Regions from separate parts of the Prochlorococcus sp. MIT 1306 genome, predicted to be linked through region 3. Evidence: predicted binding sites of a transcription regulator. Region 3 holds the regulator's gene; each other region holds the start of a gene.
What was found. The regulator NtcA, encoded in region 3, controls nitrogen genes in cyanobacteria. The targets are predictions, from matches to a motif close to GTANCNNNNGNTAC.

Region 1: a site for NtcA is predicted at 3,944-3,957, ahead of SIB74_RS07540 (Fe2+-dependent dioxygenase). Genes of this name have one in related genera too.
Region 2: a site for NtcA is predicted at 3,052-3,065, ahead of SIB74_RS11215 (anthranilate phosphoribosyltransferase family protein). Genes of this name have one in related genera too.

The regions. Positions count from the first base shown of each region.
Region 1 covers NZ_CP138959.1:1,488,828-1,496,326, forward strand. Annotated here, with positions in the region: tRNA gene SIB74_RS07525 (tRNA-Ser) at 440-524, opposite strand; gene SIB74_RS07530 (ComEC/Rec2 family competence protein) at 552-2,687, opposite strand; gene SIB74_RS07535 (Fe(3+) ABC transporter substrate-binding protein) at 2,835-3,863, opposite strand; gene SIB74_RS07540 (Fe2+-dependent dioxygenase) at 4,013-4,678, shown strand; gene SIB74_RS07545 (hypothetical protein) at 4,772-5,020, shown strand; gene SIB74_RS07550 (hypothetical protein) at 5,726-6,541, shown strand; gene SIB74_RS07555 (putative sugar O-methyltransferase) at 6,550-7,499, shown strand, end outside.
Region 2 covers NZ_CP138959.1:2,234,428-2,241,926, forward strand. Annotated here, with positions in the region: gene SIB74_RS11195 (ferredoxin--nitrite reductase) at 1-744, shown strand, start outside; gene SIB74_RS11200 (hypothetical protein) at 797-940, shown strand; gene SIB74_RS11205 (formate/nitrite transporter family protein) at 998-1,888, shown strand; gene SIB74_RS11210 (hypothetical protein) at 1,901-2,623, shown strand; gene SIB74_RS11215 (anthranilate phosphoribosyltransferase family protein) at 3,079-4,185, shown strand; gene SIB74_RS11220 (GNAT family N-acetyltransferase) at 4,178-4,663, opposite strand; gene SIB74_RS11225 (MFS transporter) at 4,685-5,992, shown strand; gene ppk1 (polyphosphate kinase 1) at 6,035-7,499, shown strand, end outside.
Region 3 covers NZ_CP138959.1:1,817,486-1,824,984, reverse strand. Annotated here, with positions in the region: gene SIB74_RS09230 (alpha-mannosidase) at 1-2,191, shown strand, start outside; gene psbN (photosystem II reaction center protein PsbN) at 2,200-2,343, opposite strand; gene psbH (photosystem II reaction center phosphoprotein PsbH) at 2,431-2,619, shown strand; gene SIB74_RS09215 (TatA/E family twin arginine-targeting protein translocase) at 2,654-2,929, shown strand; gene pth (aminoacyl-tRNA hydrolase) at 2,937-3,557, shown strand; gene SIB74_RS09205 (DUF3146 family protein) at 3,557-3,814, shown strand; gene SIB74_RS09200 (resolvase) at 3,798-4,229, opposite strand; gene SIB74_RS09195 (DUF3084 domain-containing protein) at 4,226-5,431, opposite strand; gene ntcA (global nitrogen regulator NtcA) at 5,497-6,231, opposite strand; gene rph (ribonuclease PH) at 6,306-7,040, opposite strand; gene SIB74_RS09180 (cob(I)yrinic acid a,c-diamide adenosyltransferase) at 7,182-7,499, shown strand, end outside.

The DNA of each region.
Region 1 (7,499 bases), 330 kb from region 3:
TACTCATGACAGCCAAAGAAGCAACGCATAATTTATCACGGCAATACATAAACCTAGTGAGCATTAACTTGCTTTTAGTGATATGTGCAAGATATAAATATTTAAGCATGGTCACTGCTTGATGACCATGCCTCCCTACTGAGCGGATGGAATGATTAGTATTCACTCAATTTTTGAGCATCAAGGTTTTATTATTTTGGTTCATTAGCATCAAATTTCCTTAGCCACAGGGAAGACATGCATAGCATCTATGCAGTAGATTTTTACAGCAAGAATCCTTTCTAGGGCTTGATTTTAATTAATCAGTCTATTATTTTTTTCAAATTCTTTAATCTATAAATTATTCCATTCATTATTGAAAAAGATTGAAACCAGAGCTTTTTCACAAAACAGGAGCCTGGTTGAGCCCACAGTCAGCACCAGTTGAGACAGTCAAAAACGGAGAGGGTGGGATTCGAACCCACGGACGGTTGCCCGTCAAACGATTTCGAGTCGTTCGCTTTCGACCACTCAGCCACCTCTCCAGACGCCAGTAAAGACGCAAGGCAACTTTAAAACGCTGAGGCCACCATGCTGAAGGAGCCGCTGGCTCTACCACTGACCCAAAGCCGCCCTGCAGTGTGTTCTACCAACCATCGCCGCTCAAGAGAAGTTGGTACAAAGCCAAGCCATACCCCTGTCAAACCCTCTGATTTGACTAAAGGTTGACGCTCCACGTCATCCAAACCCTGACGATCACGCCAACTCCAATAGGCCTGACGCGTTGGCAGCAGATGCCAACGCAAACGACCAGCTCGCAACTGCAAACTCTGCTCTGCTGCAGCAATTGGTCTCACCTCCAGGCCAGGACTGACTAACCGCTGTCCAACCTGCAAAGGCATCACACCCTGATGCTCAGCCAGCACGGTATGGGCCAGATTTCGCCAACAGGACGCCGCCTCACTGGCAACCGGATCCAAGACCATCGCCCAATCAAGACGGGCATGGCCAAACGCTTCACTCAGCCGACGAGCCTGCCAACAGCTACGACCATCTCCATGCGTACTAATCAAAACCGCCCGCCCACGATGCCTAGCTAGTAACCATTGACGACTGCGCTGATGCACCACCACGAGTCCATCGCCCATCTGTACAACAGCCTGCGATAACGAACAAACCAACAACGCAACCACTCCCCAGTGACGCCAGTGACGCAATCCCGTTACCAACCATGGCAGCAATCCCAACACCAACAACAGCACCAACCAAGGCTGGGGATGACCGGTGAACAACTGCGCCATTGGCCAAGTGCAGATCCAACGCACCAGAGCAATCAATAAGCCAGCCAACTGCTGGATCGGCCAACTTATCCAATTCAGCAATGGAGTCAGCAAGCCAGCAGGCAAGAGCAAACACAACCAGACCAACGCCATCGCTGAGAGGGTGAGCAGCGCCAACAAAGGAGCAGCCAGCAGATTCGCCAATAGGGCATAGACAGGAGTGGATCCAAAATGGACAATCTGTAGTGGCAGAGTCCAGACGATTGCGGCCAAAGGAACAGCCAGCGCCGGTGCCAACCCTCGAAGCCATGTAGGTAGACGATTGGAGAGAGCCTGCTCTAGGGGCCCTGCTGTGACGACCAATCCGGCAGTAGCTGCCGCACTCAATTGAAAACCAATCGAACGCGCCCAGGCGGGATTCACCAACAGCATCAGCACCAAAGTCGCTAGCAACACCCCTAGAGGACGACTGCGGCCTCCGCCCTCATTAATCAATAACACCGTGCCACCCATCAACACAGCTCTCACAACCGACGGTTGTGGACCGGCCAGCATCAAAAAGCTGATCAGTGCCGTTGCAGCAAACGTCAAACGGAAGGACCTTGGCAGCAACCGAGCAATCCCCAGCGACGCTCCCAACAGCACAGAAAGATGAAAGCCCGAAGCCGCCAAGGCATGGGAAAGGCCAGCAACGCGGAACGCCTTAACCAAATCAAGCGGCAGATCAACTTGGGCACGACCCAACACCAAAGCCGCCAGCAATCCTCCCGAACGTGGACCTGCCAGTTGCTGTAAGCGCATGGCGACCTGGCGACGAGCATCGGCGATGGGCGTCCAGGGACGTTGCAACACCTCAACCTGATCACCCCAGAATTGGCTCCAACTTCCCTGCTGCTGAAGCCGCTCCGCTGGCCCAGGCAGAAGCGAATGAGGCCCTAGAGCCGGAGCGCGCAACTGACCATGCACACGGATTCGCCAACCCTGCTGCAAAAGCTGAGGGCAAGGTCTTAGCTGAACTTCACTACGGCCATGCCTCGGCAGGCCATTGATCCGGTTCACCGCCAACAAGGCACGACAACTATCAGCCCCAAACTCGCTAGCCCCAAGCAATCGGCTATCACTCAGCAGCCGGCCTTCGAGGCTGCTGCGAAGCGGTAGGCGCGAGGAACGATCAAAAGAACCGGCACTCGCCAACAAACGCACAGGTTCCAAAGGTCCAGGCCTCGGCTGCCCCCACCAGCAAGCCCATGCCAACAACAATGGCAACATCAACGCCAATGCTGTAGCCCTGCTTTGGGTCATGCCGAGACGAATCAAGCAGAAACGAGCCGTAATCAGCAACAGCACAGCAACGACAACCATTGCTTGAGAAGGAAAGGGCTGGGCACCAAGCACTAGTGCTGTCAGGGCCAAGCCTGCAACAAGCAAAGGCGAAGAAAACCCTCGCAAACAAACTCAAACGACTATCTCGAGAATTCCCCTCTCTGCACTTCGCTGTCTGCGGGGTTCGAGGAAGAGCCTGGCAAAGGATCTCCCTAAGAAGGGCTCTAGCCCTGAACCCACAAGCCTAAAACCCTATTTCCAACCGGATTGAGCCATCAACTGAATCGCCTTGGCATTATTCGCTCCGAGCTGGCTAATCGTGACCCGATCGGGGCGAAAAGTGCCGAACTTTTTGAGTTCCAACGACGTGCCATAGCCATTCAACGGATGCTCATAGGTGGGGCCAGCCATGCCTTGACTGCCATCGGGTGAAGCAAGAAATTCAAGCAGCTCAATCGCCTCCTTCTTATTCTTTGCATACCTAGCCAACCCACCAGCACTGACATTGACGTGGGCGGGATCAGGTGTGATAACCGTGAGCTTATTAGCAAGAGCCTTGTCTTTCGATCCGCTCACACCAGCACGCATCCGCGCAACATAGTAGTGATTAACGATGCCAACACCGCAGATGCCTTGTGACACAGCACGAGCGAGGGAGACATCTCCTCCAAAGTAAGGCTGGGAAACGTTAGAGATCATTCCCTGTAACCAACTCTTGGTTGCCGCCTCACCGCGCAACACAAGCTGATCAGCGACTAAAGATTGGTTGTAGACGTTGTTGCGCTTGCGTAGACACACCTTCCCTTTAAGTGAGGGGCTAGCCAGATCGGCATACGTGCGAATACTGCCAACGTTCACCTTCGATGGATTGGCAACAATCACCCGCACACGACGGGTCAGGCCATACCAACGACCTCGCGGATCGCGATAGGCACTAGGGACTTCGCTATCCAATTTTGCTGAGCGCGAAGGTTGCAAAAGACCCTCTTTTGCTGCATTACTAATCCGTGCCGCATCAACAAGGATGATCACATCGGCCTGAGAGTTTGCCCCCTCTCTTTTAAGACGCTCTAACAATGAAATCCCAGAAGATTCGATCAGCCGAACCTTGATCCCTGTTTGCTCAGAAAATTTCTTATATATTTGACGATCAGTGTTGTAGTGCCGACCTGAATAAACACGTACTTCTCGAGCATTCGCAACACCGTTTTGGCTGAATCCAGTGCCAAGGGCGAGAACGGCCGCCAAGCCTGAATACGTAAGACGCGCCTTCAAACCCATTGCCAGCAAACCATTAACGTTGTAAGCCTCACCCTATTGAGCGCACTCAAAGCCTCCTTGCGCATTCCATACCAGCTGCTGTAACAAATGATGCGCTCACGACCCAAGAGGCTCAACGCTCTGATGATGGGATTTCCTCAGCAATCTCTATGGAGCCCCTGACCCATCCATTGCTTGATGAGGCAACTGTGAGCCAATTGCGTGCAACTCTCTTGGCTGACGAAAGCTCATGGCAGGACGGACGTAAAACAGCGGGATATCAAGCAGCCGAAGTCAAGAACAACCTCCAGCTGGATCGCAACTCAAAAACCGCCAAAGAAAACAGCCAGCTGGTAATTAAGCAGCTTGAATCGGATCCGCTTGTGAAGAGCTTTGCCTTGCCAAGGCACATCCACGGGGTGATGTTCAGTCGATCCGGCATTGGCCAGGGCTATGGAATGCATGTCGACAATGCCTACATGAGCTCAGGGCGTAGCGACCTCTCCTTCACGCTGTTTCTCAACGAGCCAGAAAGTTACGAGGGAGGAGCTCTCTGCATTCAAACCTTGCAAGACAGCAAACAAGTGAAGCTGCCAGCTGGCCAGGTGATCATTTATCCCAGCACAAGCCTGCATGCCGTGGAAACAGTCACTGCTGGTGAACGGCTGGTTTGTGTTGGCTGGATCCAGAGCTATATCAGCAGCAATGAAGACCGCACTATTCTGTTTGGCCTCAATGCTGGTGCCCGTGCCCTTCTTGCCGAGCATGGCCGTTCACCAGAACTGGACTTGATCTTTCAGGCCTACACCAACCTGCTCAGGCGCCTCGGCAGCTGAAGCCAGAGTCATTTGATACCAAGTCAAGTAACGAATCGCCAAACAATGGTGGCGTGGAGGAGCCAAAATGGATTTAAAAATGAGCCTCTCAGCATGAGCAAAAAGTCTCCTGTAGCAATATTTCTTGCAGCTTCTGCACTGCTGGCGGCAAACGCACTTCAGCCAAACCTGAGTCACGCTGGCGAAGGCGGTGAAGGAGATATGGGAGGACTGAAAGAGTGGACCACTGATCAAGACATCGATGCTGAAAGCAAGCCTGATGAAGATGCTAAGAAAGCTGCCAAAAAGGCAAAGAAATCAAATATTTGCGTCCCGATCGGCGAAGGAGAAAACTGCTGGTAAACCTATTCTGAACTAGTTTTCACAAACATGCCCGCTTATTTGTGCCTACTCGTAGGACTTAGGGGTGGGTTGTCAAAGCGACCTGGGTATTCAGGAACCGCATAAAGCCTAAAGGAACACTGGAATCGACAATGATAAGAAATGTACCTGGGCAGATTCCTTAGTGAGATAGACGAAAAGGTGAACCGTACCTGTGATGAAGGTAGCCCCCCATCCAGAAAACCAGTTCCCGTAAGACTCTAATGGATCCGAACAAATCATGAGGGAGAGGGACACCAGTGGTCTTTTTCTGTCAGTTCGCCTGTGCTGACTGTTGTGTCAGAGGGGGGGGGTAAGGAGGTCTCTTCCAACGACATTCTCTGTGTTAGTTAATTTCCCGCTAATTTGGAAAACGATTCTCAGAGCATCATATCGAAACTTATTAGAGGTGAAACCAACTTCCATTCCCTACTTTGCTTGACTCTTCCCCTTGCTGCAAAATATAAAAAATAATCGAGATATATTAAAATGAACAAAAAGGCTTCTTTCCTGTTAGAAGAAAGCTTTGATTGAGCTTTTTATATTCATTTAGAAACGCGGGAACACCCTGCCTTAACGACATACATAGGGCTGCATTAATGCTTCAGAGATCGCATATCACAGCAATTTGATTTTGCTGTTATAAGAGTCAGATGATAGTCTGAGTTAAGATTCACTTTGGATAATATGCATGCTCCAGATCTGGCCACAGGAAATATAATTCATTTCAACGAGCTTGGAGCTAATTTTATTTCAGAAATCCAAAGCTGTTGCGAATATGAATTAAGTGATGCCGCCAATTCCAGTTTTTATCTCTCCACCGCAACAAGATACTTAAACATACCACACGCTGAACAAAATAAAGGAGGGACTTTTTTTGGAAGCATGCTAAATGAAAAAGGGCCAAAGGAATTAATTTTGATAAGCGATGATTCTGGTAGCTGTGGTCACTTAACCTGCCCAGACGAAATAGGAGCCGGTGCAACTAGAGGAGATTTCAATAACTTAGGACTTGTAGAGCTACGTGACAATGTACTAATCCCAGAGATACAAATTCCAAACGGGCCATTCTCTCAATCAATAGTCAACTGCCAATCGAGAGAATGCCTCTGGATTGATCCCATTAGATTGCTTTCAAAAGACAAAATGTTGATCAATTTTTCCAATTTTTATGCTGTGATTGAAATCAAATCCGGCCCTGGTACTGCAAGAATATTTGGGAAAGTCAGATCATGTATATTACCCAAAGAATCTGATGAAAAACGATCCAAATTCGTACAGATCAATCTAGGATACACTTTAATACCATTATCCCAGTACCCTTACTATGGATACATAAGCGCCTCCATTAATCTAGAGAGTAATGAAAATATTATTGAAGCTATTGTTCCATCCTATCATTCTGACTGTGACATCAACTCTCAGAGGATCCTAAAAATGTTCAAAACATCGTTTAGTTACAATGGTCAAGTACACTTGTTTTGCTTCAATACTCATTACTAGGCTTTCAAATGATCAACACTGAACTTAAAGAAATAAAAGACGCATATTCAATCTTAAAACATGTCTCCTCTTTACCCCCTCCTCCAAATCTTGAGGTTTCACAATGGTGGAAGAATCTACAGCAATCAGCTTTGGAGTTCGGAAGAAAAAAAACCACTTTTAGTGAAATAGTCTGTTACGCACAATTGCCAACATCTGGCTTTGACCACAGACGAGAGAGAGACTTTGTCACCACCAGGGGTCGCAGTATTTTATCCATAATAGAAGAAAGGTATTGGCTTATAGCAAAAGAGTTTCCCAAGGTTAATCTAGATCTTCTTCCAGAAGAATCCGACTTTAGTAGAATAGAAAGCATTGCCTCAGTAGAAGGGAAGCAATATAGCAATGTATTCCTATACCACTTATATATCTATCTTACAGTTTCAGAGTGGTTAGAGAAAAATTCAATCAAAAATCAATATATGCCTAAAAAATCAAAAGTCTTGCTAGAAGTTGGCGGTGGCTACGGTGGTTTAGCTCGTATTTTCCTAGAAGCAACCAATGACACAAAATATATATTAACTGATCTCCCCGAGATGTTGTTCTTTTCGTATTCATTTATACGCGCAAATTTTCCCGAAAAGTCAGTAAAGATAACTTCTTCCCATGAAGAAATTGATCTCAAAGAATGGGATGTTAACCTGGTGCCAATTCAATTTTCAGAATCCTTGTTGGGCCACAAATTTGATGCCGTCATCAACACAGGAAGCTTGCAAGAAATGCCTGACAAGGCAATATCTTATTGGATGAATTTAATCAAGAATGTTGTTGGAGATGGCTTTTTTTACAGTTTCAATTACTTCCTTAATGACAACAGGCTTCATACCTATGGACCTAAAGGAATAATGAACAAAGGGTGCCTGCGGCTTGAGAAAGAATGGAATATCAAAAAATTTGCGATCAACCCTAAAGTCTTGTG
Region 2 (7,499 bases), 420 kb from region 3:
ACTCCTGATCCCGGTTCTGTATTTGACGACAAGCCTCGCTCTTTTTACGGAATCCACCCTCAGAAACAAACAGGACTTCACTACGCCGGCATGCATGTACCCGTTGGACGATTACGCGCAGAAGATCTTCAGGATCTTGCTAGCGCCAGTCTTAACTATGGCAGTGGTGAAATTCGTCTTACTGAAGACCAGAACATCATTTTGGTGGGGCTATCAACTACCAACCTCGACAAATTTCAAGCTGATCCACTGCTACAGCGTTTTCCACTTGAACCCGGTTCCTTTGCCGCCGGCACTGTCTCCTGCACAGGAAATACGTACTGCAGCTTCGCCCTTACAAACACCAAAGATCAGGCCATGGCAATGGCCCATCAACTGGATGCAGAACTCATCCTCCCTGAGGAAATAAAAGTCCATTGGACTGGCTGTCCCAACAGCTGTGGCCAGGCCTACATGGGCGCAATCGGCCTCACAGGAACCAAAGCCCGTGCACCGAACGGGGGCCAAGGCATGGTTGAGGCCTATGACCTCAGCCTTGAAGGCCGGCAAGGGCCGGATGCCCGAATCGGGACACTGCATCGCAAAGGCATTCCTGGCAGCGAACTGAAAGACGTACTGCGGGAATTACTGATCGAACGCTTCGGTGCTCAACCTCGTAGCCAACCGAAGCAGAACAGCGACCCTTTCTCCAACTTCATGAACTGGTTCAGCAATTTAGGCGAAAACAGCAGCCCATCCCCTTGAGCTGCGATCGCTAAACCACCGTTCTTAAATCAATCACCTATCAAGCCCCACCATGCAATCGACTTCCCAAGCACGTGATCTTTTCTCTCGCTTTGTCAACTGGTTAAGCAACAGCGGTAGCGACAAGCCTGCAATCAATCAAAAAGAAGGTGGCCGAGATGTCTTCTCACGCCTGATGAACACCATCAGTGGCTAAAAATCCTCCTCTCGTTAAACCTACGCATCTACCAACATGAGCGCCACGGCGTCACAAATGGACTACGTCCTACCTAACGAACTTGTCGACGGCATGATTACCGCCGGCGGCAAAAAAGCCACTGTCAGCGTCAAGAACTTGCTGGTGCGTGGCTTCTATTCCGGGGCCATTCTCGGCCTTGCTGTGATCCTTGCACTCACAGTTGGTCTCAAGAGTGGTCAACCATGGTTGGGATCCCTGCTCTTCCCCTTCGGCTTTGCCAGCATCGTGCTATTCGGCATGGAACTGGTCACCGGTAACTTCGCTCTGCTGCCTATGGCCACATGGGCCGGCAAGAGCACCTGGGGAGCCACCTTCCGCAACTGGGGTTGGGTCTGGCTCGGCAACTGGATCGGCACTGCTGTGGTTGCCCTATTGATGGCAATCAGCCTGACCAGCGGTGGCACCGTGGATCCCGCCTCCGCTGCCGATGGTGGCGGCATGTGGCAACAGGTAGCAGCGAAGATCATTGCCCTCAACAAAACCAACGTTGTTAGCAAATACGAGAACCTTCAATCCCTTGGCTTCTTCTTGGCCTTCCTGCGCGGATTGATCGCGAACTGGTTGGTTTGTCTGGGTGTGACCATGGCCCTAGTTAGTAAGAGCGTACCTGGCAAAATTTTGGCCTGCTGGCTGCCGATCACAGCATTCCAAACCATGGGAATGGAGCACATCGTGGTGAACATGTTCCTGCACACCGCCGGACCCATGCTTGGTTCAGGCGTTTCCTTTGGCCAAGTAATCGTTTGGAACTTCATTCCAGTCACCCTCGGCAACATCATTGGCGGGATGGTGTTTATCGGCATGCTCTTCTACAGCACCCATCGCACCCAAATGAGCAACGTACTGCCTACGGTTCACGATGAGAAGCTGGAACGTGAACTCGCCGCCGAACTAGGGGCACGCTGATCTAGAACATTCATGAGCTTCGATGAAGCCGTTCTCTGGGAACGTCTCAATAAAGTAGGTAAGACTCCTCTAGAACCAGACTGGCTGGGGAATGTTTACTGCCCCAGCCTTTCTGCTGATCTACGTAAAGCCTTAGCCGAAAGACTGGGCTTGCTTGGTGATGATGGCTGGGGAATATTAAAAACCCTGCTTAAGCAACATGGTAAGCAGTCTGAACTCATCTATGCAGCTGGCCTCTGCCATCAACCTGAGGCTCGAGACTGGCTCATCCAACAACTTGGTGATCAAGAAGAACTGGAGCTCGAGGTACTGCAAGCAATGGCCTGCTGGGGAGCCATAGTGCCAACTTTGCTGATAAAAAGGATTTTCAGAGAACCTTCCCAAGCAATGCGCATGGCTGGTCTGGAGTTGTTGAACTTCAAGGCATACCAACTTAGCGATGACGAGCTGCTGAACCTCCTTGACGACCTCCTCAACGACATACGCGATCCAGTGGTGTTAAGCACCATTCGAATTCTGCAACGACGCGATGGTGTCGACATCAGCAACCGCATTGCCGAAGTGGCAAGAAAAGGTTCCGAAGCTACAACACGAGCAGCATTACTAGCCCTGGGCTGCATCGGCACATCCAGCAGTCAATCAAACCTGTTCAAGCTCAGCCAAAGTCTGCCGACTGATCTCCATCGAGACCTAGCCAAAAAACAACTTGCTCAGCAATACAGATCATGGCAATGAGTCCATAGCCAACGGATACGCAAATATGGGTTATTGAATCAAAAAGAGGATGATGGCAATAAATGAAAACTGCAATCCAAGCAAAAGCAATCGTATCTGATGATTCATTTCATTGACACCAATCAACTACTGAAAAGCAGAACTACGGTGCCAAAAAAACTCTTACTCTTAGATGAATCTTCTATGCAAGATGCATGCCGAGCCCTTGCAATCAAAAGCCCGGTAATCAAATAAAACAATAGCATAAAACCAGTCTCGACGTTGATCAATACCCCAATACCCCAGCGCAAAAACTTTGGAGATTCGAACATTGCACTTAGAAAATATAACTACGCTGAAATGCAAACAGCCTCGCTTTATCGTTGCAGTGATTCCTAAAGCCCAACGGAGCCAATTAGGCCTGTGCCAAGCAGACATGTCACAAGGATGTCTTAATCGCTACTCCACGCAGCTACATGACTACAGAAAGATCCAATGAGTTCCGGCAATCAATCGTGACCACATGCCCCGAATTATCCGGCCGTGAACGCTTCAAAGCCCACCTCAGGAAAGTGGGAAGTGGAGAGCAAACCAGTCGTGGCATGAGCCGTGAAGAATCAGCTGATGCCTTGCATCTCATCCTTACAGCCCAAGCCAGCCCTGCTCAAATTGGCGCCTTCCTCATCGCCCATCGCATTCGTCGACCCGAGCCCCAGGAACTCGCCGGCATGCTTGATACATACAGAGTGCTTGGACCCAAACTGAAATCAGCCAATGGCCAGAAACGACCCATTTGCTTTGGGATGCCATTCGACGGCCGCAAGCGAACAGCCCCCATTTATCCGCTCACAGCACTGGTCCTACTCAACGCTGGTCAACCCGTCGTCTTGCAAGGGGGGCAACGTATGCCAATCAAATATGGCGTCACCACAGAAGAGTTATTCAAAGCCTTAGGGCTACAACTCCAAGGCCTATCAATAGCAAACCTAGAAGCTGGCTTTCAACAACATGGTCTGGCACTGATCTACCAGCCAGATCACTTCCCGCTGGCCGAAAGCTTGATCAGTTATCGCGACGACATCGGCAAGCGACCGCCTGTGGCCAGTTTGGAGCTGCTTTGGACAGCACATCAAGGACAGCATTTACTCGTCAGCGGCTTCGTGCATCCACCCACCGAAGACCGGGCCTGGAAAGCCCTTGAGCTAGCAGGTGAAACAAATCTCGTGACTGTGAAAGGGCTCGAAGGAAGCACAGACCTTCCCATCAGTCGAACTTGCATCACATCCCGAGTTCAAAACGGCAAGCCAGAACGACTCATCCTCCACCCCCGTAACCACGGCTGCTTTAGCCAAGACGTTGAGTGGAGCAACCTTACGGAGTGGCGCGAGCAGGCAATGGAAGCTCTGCACAATCGCGGGGCATTAAGCCAGCCCCTCCTCTGGAATGCTGGTACCTACCTATGGTTAGCGGGCCTGGCCGACAACCTCGATGAAGGTATCGCTCATGCTGAAAAGTGTCTGCAATCAGGCTTAGCCCAAACCACGCTTGAGCAGCTCATTGCTTGGAGAGAGACCATCATTTGAAGCGAGCCTGTAGGTTTTTCGCCATGCGATAACGATCGAAACTCACACCTCCGATCTGAATCACTTCCTTAGCCATTTCAATCCAGCCCCACTTCAACAGCAAAGGGTGACTACACAAACTGGCTTCCGTAACCAAGATTAGCTGTCCTTCCTGCAAGGCTTCAGCTTCCACCTGTTCAAGCAGCGCAGTGGCATGGCCACAACGAGCAGACCGGCCCCGGCAATAAAGCAACGCCAAACGATCAGAGGGATAACGAAGAGCGAAAGCCTCAACCTCGTCGTTCTCAAGACTCAACCAACCTCGTCCTTCGATCAGTGGCCTATCCAGAACTCCTGGTAACCAGGCCAAGGCTGCCCAAGCACTGATCTGAACAGGGGAATACAAGCCTCCCCCTTGAGATTCAATCGCATCGGCATAAATCTCCCTGACAACAAAATGATCAGTTTTTGTAAGGGGTCTTAAGCGGCGACAAGTCACAAGAGCCTGCCATTTAGATCAATGGCGTCAAGTCTCTATGGGATCGTGACATTCATCCTGACTCATTCCCAATTGCGCCGACCACAGATTCCCATCTTTCTCTGTGCCTTTGTCACTCTGTTGAACGATCGCCTAGGTGAAACCCTCTTACTGCCATTACTTCCATACCTCCCAGGACGCTTCACAGACAGCGGCACAATTCTGGGGCTACTGGGAGGTACTTATGCATTGGCTCAATTCGTCGTGGCTCCCCTAATTGGCGCTCTCAGTGATCGCTTTGGCCGCAAACCAGTTTTAACCGCTTGCGTTGCTGGCTCAGTAGCAGGCCTTGGCTTATTCGCTATCACAATATGGATTGACTGGAACATACTTCCAGCCGCTTGGATCGGCATTGTTCCCCTGATCCTTCTCTTCTCAGCAAGAATCATCGATGGCGTTAGCGGTGGCACAGCAAGTAGCGCCACCGCAGTGCTTGCCGACATCTCAACACCTGAGAACCGAGCAAAGGCATTCGGCCTTATTGGCGTTGCATTCGGCCTCGGGTTCATCTTGGGCCCTTATATCGGTGGCCGCTTAGCAGAGATCAATATCGCTCTACCCGGGATAGCCGCCACAGCCTTCGCAGTCGCGAACCTGCTCCTTGTGATCTATATCCTTCCCGAAACACACCCGCCAGCAGCTCGCAATTCCCTACCAAGCAAAAGACAACTCAACCCGATCACCCAGCTAGCACAGATCTTTGCCAATCCACTAGTAAGCCGCCTTTGTTTCGCCTTCTTCCTGTTCTTCATGGCATTCAACGGTTTCACAGCTGTGCTGGTGCTTTACCTGAAGCAAGCCTTCTCATGGACAGTCAGTTTGGCAGGCCTGACCTTTGCAGTTGTAGGCGTGATCGCAATGGTGGTTCAAGGGCTGCTAATCGGTCCACTGGTCAAATCCTTCGGCGAATGGCGGCTCACCATTGCTGGCATTGGCTTCGTCATTGCAGGCTGTCTGCTATTGCCCATGGCCACTCAGCAGAATTCGATTTCTGTTGTATTCACTGCCGTATCGGTACTAGCCCTTGGCACAGGTCTAGTCGTGCCATGCTTGAGAGCGCTTGTCTCCAGACGCCTCGACAACGCTGGCCAAGGGGCAGTGCTCGGTAGCCTTCAAGGTCTTCAGAGTCTAGGGACCTTCCTTGGTGCAGCCGCCGCAGGATTCGCCTACGACCAAATAGGCACTCGCAGTCCCTTCTGGCTGGCCAGCCTCGTACTAGTGGGCGTGATTGCCCTTGTTGCAGGAGGCCTACCTGCAAGCACAAGGAACACAACAATCAAACAATCATGATTGCTACTTTGCCTGGATAGTGGATGAACAAACTGGCCTTCAATGAGTAATCCAGCGGTAGCTTCGGAGCACTACATCAACCGCGAGCTCAGCTGGATCGCCTTCAACGAAAGGGTCCTTGCTCAGGCACTGGATACGCGCACCCCGCTGCTGGAACAAGCCAAGTTCAGTGCCATCTTCAGCAACAACCTCGACGAATTCTTCATGGTTCGCGTGGCCTCCCTCAAAGCTCAAGTGGAAGCCGGCATTACCAAAACCAGCGCAGATGGTCTAACCCCTATTCAGCAACTCCTCACGATCCGAGATCACCTTGTTCCTCTCATCGAGCAACAACAAGATCACTACCGTAAACACCTCAAAAACCAGCTAGTCGAGCAAGGTGTTCACCTACTCGACTACGAGCAACTCAATCAAAAAGAACGCCTCTGGGTTGACAATTATTTCCAGACAGCCATTTTCCCGGTGCTGACACCACTAGCCGTGGATCAAGCCCATCCCTTCCCTTTCGTTAGCAATCTCAGCCTCAACATTGCGACCCTGATCCTCGATCCGGAAACAGGCCAACAACAATTCGCCCGGGTCAAGATTCCACAAAAAACGATGCCTCGTTTTGTAGAGATACCTCCTGATCTAAGTGGCATCAATCCCAAGCCGGTTCACACAGCAGTTCCATTGGAGCAAGTGGTGGCCTTCAACCTCAAATTGCTCTTCCCCGGAATGAAGATTGAAGAGCACTACTTCTTCCGAGTCACCCGCGATGCTGACCTTGAACTCAGAGACCTAGAAGCCGACGATCTCATGAGCGCCATGGAACAGGGCCTTCACAAGCGGCGGATGGGCGGAGAAGTGGTGAGACTCGAAGTGACAAACGAAATGCCCCAGAGAGTCGTTGAGATGCTGATTGAAGGTATGGCTGTTGAAGAAAACGACCTTTATCGCATCGAGGGACTACTAGGCCTCGATGATCTATTCGGTCTCATGCGTTTGCCCCTGGAGCAACTCAAAGACCAACCCCACATTGGCCTGACCGCCAAAGTTCTCTCCCGCAGCCAGCGCAGAATGCTTGAAGAAGAATCAATCAAAGAAGAAGAATTCAAAAGCATCTTCTCGGTGATTCGCCGCAAAGACATTCTCCTTCACCACCCATACGAACTGTTCGCGACCTCTGTAGAGGAATTCATCAATCAAGCAGCAGACGATCCCCTCGTCATGGGAATCAAGATCACGCTCTATCGGACATCCAAGGATTCCCCAATCATTGCGGCCCTGATCCGTGCAGCCGAACACGGTAAGCAGGTCATGGCTCTGGTTGAACTCAAGGCACGCTTCGATGAAGGCAACAATATTCAATGGGCCCGTCATCTAGAGCGATCGGGCGTTCACGTTGTCTATGGCGTTTTAGGACTAAAAACACACACAAAAACCATCTTGGTCGTTCGCAAAGAAAAAGAGCGCCTACGCAGCTACGTGCACATCGGCACAGGTAACTACAACTCGAAGACATCAC
Region 3 (7,499 bases):
TGCTGCGCTTCAGGATGCAAGTCGGGCAGGTCGTTGGGAGCCGATCAATGGCCCTTGGGTCGAGACTGATTGTGTGCTGGTGAGCACTGCTTCGCTTTGGCGACAGTTCACGCTTGGACAGCAGTACAGCCGATCAGCATTTCCGGAGTGGTCCCATCATTTGGCCTGGCTTCCAGACAGCTTTGGCTTTGCCGCTGGTTTGCCAGCAGTAGCTACCCAGACAGGAATCCGTTGGTTCTGCACCCATAAACTGGCCTGGAATGCCAGTAATCCCTTCCCACATCGACTGTTTCGTTGGTGCAGTCGTGGTCAGGCTGAGGTGCTAGCGCTGATGCTTCCGCCAATTGGCACTGATGGGAATCCCGTGGCCATGCTTCGCGAGCAGCGGTCTTGGCAGGCGTCTACCGCTGTTGAAGAGGCTTTGTGGGTTCCGGGAGTTGGCGACCATGGAGGTGGCCCCACTGCAGAAATGCTGGAGCAGCTGCAGCTTTGGGAGGATCATCCTCAGGCTTTGCCCCAGAAGCCTGACACAGTAAGGTCTTATCTTGCAATGCTTGAGGCTCATGTTGAGACTCTGCCAGTGTGGCGTGATGAGCTCTATTTGGAGCTTCATCGCGGTTGTGCGACGACCCGTCCCGACCAGAAGCGTCAAAACCGACACCTTGAAAGGCTTTTGAGGGAAGCAGACCTGGCTATGGCTTTGCTGGCTTGCCACCTTGGCGATAGGGCTGACGTTCCAGGAACCTCGGCATCTTCATTGCCAGATTGGCGGCCTTTGCTCTTTCAGCAATTTCACGACATCCTTCCAGGCACATCGATTCCTGAAGTGTTTGAGCAGGCTAAGCCGGTCTGGCGATCGTCATGTCGTGAATCAAGGCGGAGCCGCGATCAGCATCTGCAGCAGCTTTTTCGCAGTGGGGTGTCCTGCTCCGATCGATTCGATCCAGAGTCTTCTGCTGGGTGCTGGGTCTGGATGGGTCTACAGCCACTACAGCGTTGGTCGCCTGTGCTGAGATTGCCACGAGATCAATGGGGCAGCGCCGGTAGGAAGCTTCCATGCCAAGAGGCCAAGGGAGGCGGAACCTGGGTGCAATTGCCTGTGCAGCAAGGGGTGACAGCAGTTCCGCTTCAACGTTCTGTCAGTAAGGCCTTAGATGTTGTTGATGGCTTACCTGTTCGTGGGGCTTTGCAGATTCAGCCCCTTGATCAAGGCGGTTGGCGGATTGGCAATGGCCTTTTGGAAGCTGATTTTGGTGCCGAAGGCTTGCAGCAACTTTGGGATCGGAACGGGACACCTCAGTTGGCAGGACCTCTGATCTGGGGGCGTTTTCGCGATCGGGGCGAATTTTGGGACGCCTGGGATCTGGCGGCCGATTATCGCCAGCATCCCTTGGCTCTGAACTGGAATGGTTCGATCGATCTGGTGGAGCGCGGACCTCTTGTAGCGCGCTTGGTCTTGCGAGGTTGGGCTGGGAGCAGTGCTCTGCGCCTTGATGTGCAGTTGAGAGCTGATTGCCCCTGGCTCGAGCTGCGTCTAGGCGTGGATTGGCGTCAAAGTCATGAGCTACTGCGTTTGGAGGTTCCCCTGGCTTGCTCAGCGGTGCGATGGGCGGCGGATACCAGCGGTGGAGTCATTGAACGTCCTGCTGAAGCTATGACGGCTAGGGAAAAAGCACGTTGGGAGGTCCCTTTGATCTCCTGGTTGGCGAGCGAGTCGGCGGCGCCGGGCGGTGGCCTTGCGGTGTTATTGGATGGGCCTCAGGGCGTTCAGGTGTGCCCAGACAGGCTTGGTGTTTCTCTGCTTAGAGGGGCTACCTGGCCAGATCCCTCGGCTGATCGGGGTTGGCATCGTCAGCAATTAGCACTGATGCCTGTTCCCGATGGTTGGAGTCGGGAGGCTGTTCCTCAGGCAGCGTTGGCTTTTAGAGAGCCGGGCTGGTTGGGGCCTTCTGATCTAAATGTGTCATGGTCAGGATTGCCATCGCTGCCTTCAAAGCTGGTTCCATTGGCTGTGACGTATGCCGAAGTAAGGCAGCTGAAGCTCAGCGTGCTTAATGCCGGTGCAACACGCCAGTCTTGGGCCGTAGGGAAGACTTGGCGGGTTGGTAGCGCTCACGAGTCCTGTCTCGGCGAAGCGGTAGAGCTGAAGCCTGGAGAGTTGGCTGAACTATTGCTTGAGCGTGTCGATTGATGTGATCGTCAATCTTCGTGTTCTTCAAAGGGGTCTTCGAGTTCTTTTGAGGGAGGACCAAAAGCTGTGTAGAGCCCGTATCCGGTCAGTCCGAAGGTGATGGTGACCATGGCAATGAGCAGGGTGTAGGTCTCGGAGGAGGAGTTTTCCATCACATCTCTCGACAGGATTAGTCCGTATGCGGACTATGACCATTACAGTAGGCATGCTTAATCACCATCCGAGACCGAAGCTCCGTTATGGCTCAAAGCACCCGTCTGGGAAATCTGATCAAATCTCTACCCGGCTACGCCCCTGGCAAGGTAGTGCCTGGTTGGGGCACTACCCCAGTGATGGCTGTGATCGGCTTCATGTTGCTGATTTTCCTTGTGACCATCTTGCAGATCTACAACCAGTCGCTTCTCCTCCAAAGCATCAGCTTTGAATAGACTGTCCTCGGCTCTGCTGGGCTGAGGTTCGCCTATGAATGTGTTCGGCATCGGTCTCCCCGAGATGGCGGTTATCGGCGCCATAGCACTGCTTGTATTTGGACCTAAACGACTTCCAGAGTTTGGTCGCACCCTTGGTAAAACCTTGAAAGGTTTTCAGGCAGCCTCAAAGGAATTCGAGCGCGAGATTCATAAAACGATGGCAGAACCTGAGTCCATCGAACAGGCTGCGACGGAAGAGTTCAAGCAGCAAGACACCAATGCAATAAGTGAAACCCCTCAGGAGGCTAAAAACCCTCCCGCCAGCTGAGAGTGGTATGAGGCCGGGTCGTTTACGTCTATTGGTAGGCCTAGGTAATCCAGGCTCAAAGTATGTCGGTACCCGTCACAACATCGGCTTCATGGCCCTCGATAAGTTGGCTGCGCAGAAGTCAGTCAGTTTCAGGCCGCAAACAAAGTTCCATGGACTGATGGCGGAAGTGGGGGTTGGCTCAGAGAGGGTTCGATTGCTGATGCCTCAGACTTATATGAATGAAAGCGGTCGGGCGATTCGTGCAGCCATCGATTGGTTTGGCTTGGAGGTTGATCAGTTGCTGGTGCTAGTAGATGACATGGATTTGCCTTTGGGTCGACTGCGGCTTCGCGCCCAGGGAAGTGCAGGAGGTCACAATGGTTTGCGCAGCGCGATTCAACATCTGGGGACTCAGCATTTTTGTCGTCTGAGGATCGGGATCGGTGCTCCAGGTTGTACCTCTGAGGAACGAAGAGCTCGAACCGTCTCGCATGTGCTCGGGGTGTTTAGTCGGCAGGAGAGCCTCCTAGTCGATCGAGTGCTCGATGAGGTGCTGATGGGTTTGGATCTGATTCAGTGCCTTGGGTTGGAACGGGCAGGTAATCGTCTCAATGCTTTTCAACCGGAGGGTTGTTCTGCCTGCTGATGAGTCATTTGCCTGTTACCACGGCTCGCCTCTGTGTTCACCGGCAAAGCTTTGCCGACCAACGCTTGGATGGGGAGGTCTCCGCTGGGGGGTTTCAGTGGCAGTTCAGCTGGGCTTTCGATCGGGGTGAACTGAAAGTGGAACCCTCTCTTGGTCGAGCACTGATTGAGGATGCTTTACTGCGCTTCCTCGTTAAGGCTGACTACCACCTTGAGCCTGGTGGGGATTATATGTTCACTGTTAGGGCCCGATTCTGAAGTTGGGTGGTCCGGGCCAAAGGAGTTGTTGCCCGAGGTGGTCTTCAAGCAACACCATTGCGGCTATGGCGTCCAGATGATGGGGAGGCAGGATCATTCCTCGGGGTAGCCAGCGGCGCCAGTTGCTTGGGGGCCATAGCTCCCAATAGCGATGGCGGGCGCGCAGTGTGCTCCCACGTTCTTCGACTACATGCAGGGGGGCAATGTGCAGCAGAAGGTTTTGCCAGTATTCACTGCTGGTGCCGTTGCCGATCAAGATGCCTTCTAAGGGTGCTTGGTTTTGCCAATGCATGATGAGGTCGAGCACCGCGGCTGCGGCCACCACTTTCCCCTCAAGCACAGCACTTGTTGCTGTATCGGCAAGAACTAATCCACATTTATTGCGACCAGGATCTACGGCCACAAGCTTTGTCATGGTTTGTCTACGGGAATCTTTGTCCAAGGACCACCCACGGGCTGAAGGACAACTGCTACCGGATCGGCCGTATCGCTGTTGCGGAGTGCCACGGCTTCTAGCTCAATCCGCTCTTGAGAACGGTTCAGTAATGCCTTGCCGAGCCGGTTCATTTCACTGCCATCGAACTGCAGTCCTGAACTGAGGGATCCGCGTCTTTTTACCTCTGCCAGAGTTGATGCAAGCAGGAGGCTAAGTCGGTTGCGTACGGTTTCGCTGCTCTTCTCGTTTTGGTCAAGAGTCGTTCGTGCGAGGACTTCGCCTTGTCGGACGATGTTGATATTTTGGCGAGCATCCGGGAAGGCATACACCACGTTCTCCCCACGCAACACGTTTGCGGCAGAGCGCACATAGACCACCCAGGTGCCTGGCTTTCGGATGATCTGTTCGATGCGGTTGATATCGGTGCGTGGCACGAGCAGGATCTGTCGATTGGCTTCTTCACCGGGACGTACGCGTCGAAAAGCCTCCAGGTTTGCATCCTGAAGTAGGCGGTCGATGACAGCTTTCGCCTGGCTGGGGTTGTCGAGCCGCAGGGTGGCTGCGGCAAGTTGCTGCCCACTGCTCAGCACAACATCCCCTCGACGTAAGGCAATGAGGTTGGTCTCGAGTTGCTTCAGTTCTTTTTCAGCCGAGCTAATTCTGCTGCGAACATTGGCTAGTTCAACTTCCGTTCGGCGGATGTCGGCATCTTTTTTGGAAATGTCGCGACTGAGACGAGCTCGTTCCGCTTCGAGCTGTTGTCTTTGTTTTTGTAGTGGTGCGAGTTCGTTGCGAAGGGCGTCAGCCCGCTTTTTGGCTTCCTTCAGTTCATTCTGAACCTGATTGCTGTCCGACCTGGCCTGCTTGAGATCAAGCTCGGCATTGAACTGGGCCGACCGACTTGAATTGAGGGCATCGCGGCTTTGTTGGAGTTTGGCCTGAAGGTCATCCAGTTCAAAAAGTCCTACTCGCAGTTGTCGACTGACCAGCAGCATCAGTCCTAGGGACAGGGCGCTAATCAGGCTGCCAGTGAGAACGGTGATGAATACGGCTGTCCTTCGCGGTCTGAGATTGAACAGGCTCAGCCTTGCTTTGCCTACACGGCTGCCAAGTCGATCGCCGAGGGTGGAGAGCACACCACCGAGGACGAGTAGGGAGAGGATCAGCAGCCAGCCGGTCACGACAATGGGCGGGTGGGATCAGGAATAGTTTCAACCCGTTTCACCATCCTGGACTGGGACGGGGATCAGTTGAATTTTTTAGCAAGGGCAATCGGATCAAGAACGGTGATTTTCTTGCGATCGATTTGCACTAGACCTGAATTGCGCAGGTCTCCCAACAGGCGAGTAATGGTGACGCGAGTCGAGCCGATTGCTTCAGCGATGGACTGATGTGAGAGGCGTAGGTCAATGGTGATTCCTTGTTCCCCTGGAACCCCGAAATCCCTGCAGAGGACTAGTAGGAAACTCACAAGCCTTGATGACATGTCGCGGTGAGTGAGGGTCTCGATCATGGTCTCGGTTTGCAAGATCCGACTTGAGAGACCCTGCAGCAGAAGTAACCCCACGCTGGTGTCGTTTTCGATCGCCTGGCGAACTGAGGTGGCTGGCGCTGTGATCATTTCCACTCGGGTGAAGGCTACGGAGTGATAAAAACGGTCTGAGCGATGGCCTGTGAGCAGAGAGAGCACGCCAAATAGGCTGTTTTCACGCAGTAATGCCACGGTGATCTCTTCACCAGATTCATAGACCCGAGATAGCCGAACGGCGCCGCGTCGAATGAGATAAACCTTTTCGGCAGGATCGCCAGGAAAGAAGATGGTTTTGGAACGCTCCACCATTTCGTTGCTGGCGCCATCCAGTTCACGGATGACTTCCAGCAGGGTTTTCTGGGTTGGAGCAGGCGAGTTGGCCATGCTTCCGGACCCTTGAACATAGGGTTGCTGGGCGTAACGGCTGAAGCCGCGGATGACGCCGGTCATGGCTGCGCAGCAAACGGCAGAAATATGAAGTTAGGGAGTGGACCTCCACCACCATGTAGCAATGGTGACGGTTTTTAGTCTTCTTGCATTAACGCTGAACGTTGGAAGGCTTGTAGATGTTGTAGGCCTGGTTCTGCCAGATTCAGCAAGTCGTTGAGTTGATTCCTGCTGAATGGAGCCCCTTCAGCGGTGCCCTGCAGCTCCAATAGGTGCCCATTGGAGCCCATTACCACGTTTAGATCCACATCAGCCTTGGAGTCTTCGCTGTAGTCGAGGTCAAGGAGGGGATAACTATCGACTAAGCCAACGGATACTGCAGCAACTTGGTCGATGACGGGTTGATGCGTGAGCAGGCCTTGTTCCAGCAAGCGATCGCAGCCTCGTTTTAAGGCGATCCAAGCGCCGGTGATGGCGGCTGTACGTGTGCCGGCATCAGCCTGAATGACGTCACAATCAATTCGCAGGGTGGTTTCCCCAAGAGCGGCCATGTCGATCACGGCGCGCAGGCTGCGGCCAATGAGGCGTTGAATTTCTTGAGTGCGTCCGGAAAGCTTGAGCAGTTCACGGTTCTGTCTTTGCGGTGTAGACCCAGGGAGAAGGCGGTACTCGGCGCTGAGCCAGCCTTTGCCTTGGCCTTTGCGCCAGCGGGGGACACCTTCTTCAACGCAAACACTGCAGAGCACTGCGGTGCGACCAGTGCGGATGATTAAGGAACTGAGGGCAAAGCCCATTGGATCCCATGTGATCTGAAGGGGCCGCATATCGTCAGCAAGGCGGCCGTCAGCACGTGACTGGGGGGATGTGAGCATCGTGCTGTTGGTGGGTGAGATGACCTGAGCCTGGCAGAAACAGGTGCTTTTACACCATGGATAGTGTCAAGAGCCTTGTTAAGCAGCTTCCCACCGCTACATTTGATTTCTGCTGGTTTAGTCGGGGCGATTGAGACTTTTATGACTGCCAGTCTGAGCCCTAGCCATCGCTCCGTGGATCCGTGCATAACGGACCATCGCTTGCAGGAGAGTGATGGGAGTCGGTCTTTGGCAGCAGTTGCTGATAGGCGTCTGCTGCATCTGGTAGCTCCTGAAGGGCAGCTTCAGGTTTATACAGCCCCCTATCGAGGCAGTTTTTCTGTTGTCTTGAGTCAGGCGTTAAGAGCGGCTGGTCTGGGAAGTCGTGTGTTGGTGGCTCAGTTCCTCAAGGGAGGAGTAGATCAAGGCCCAGATGGGCGTGTGCGCCTATGTGGGCGACTTGAGTGGCTGCGCCCGGCG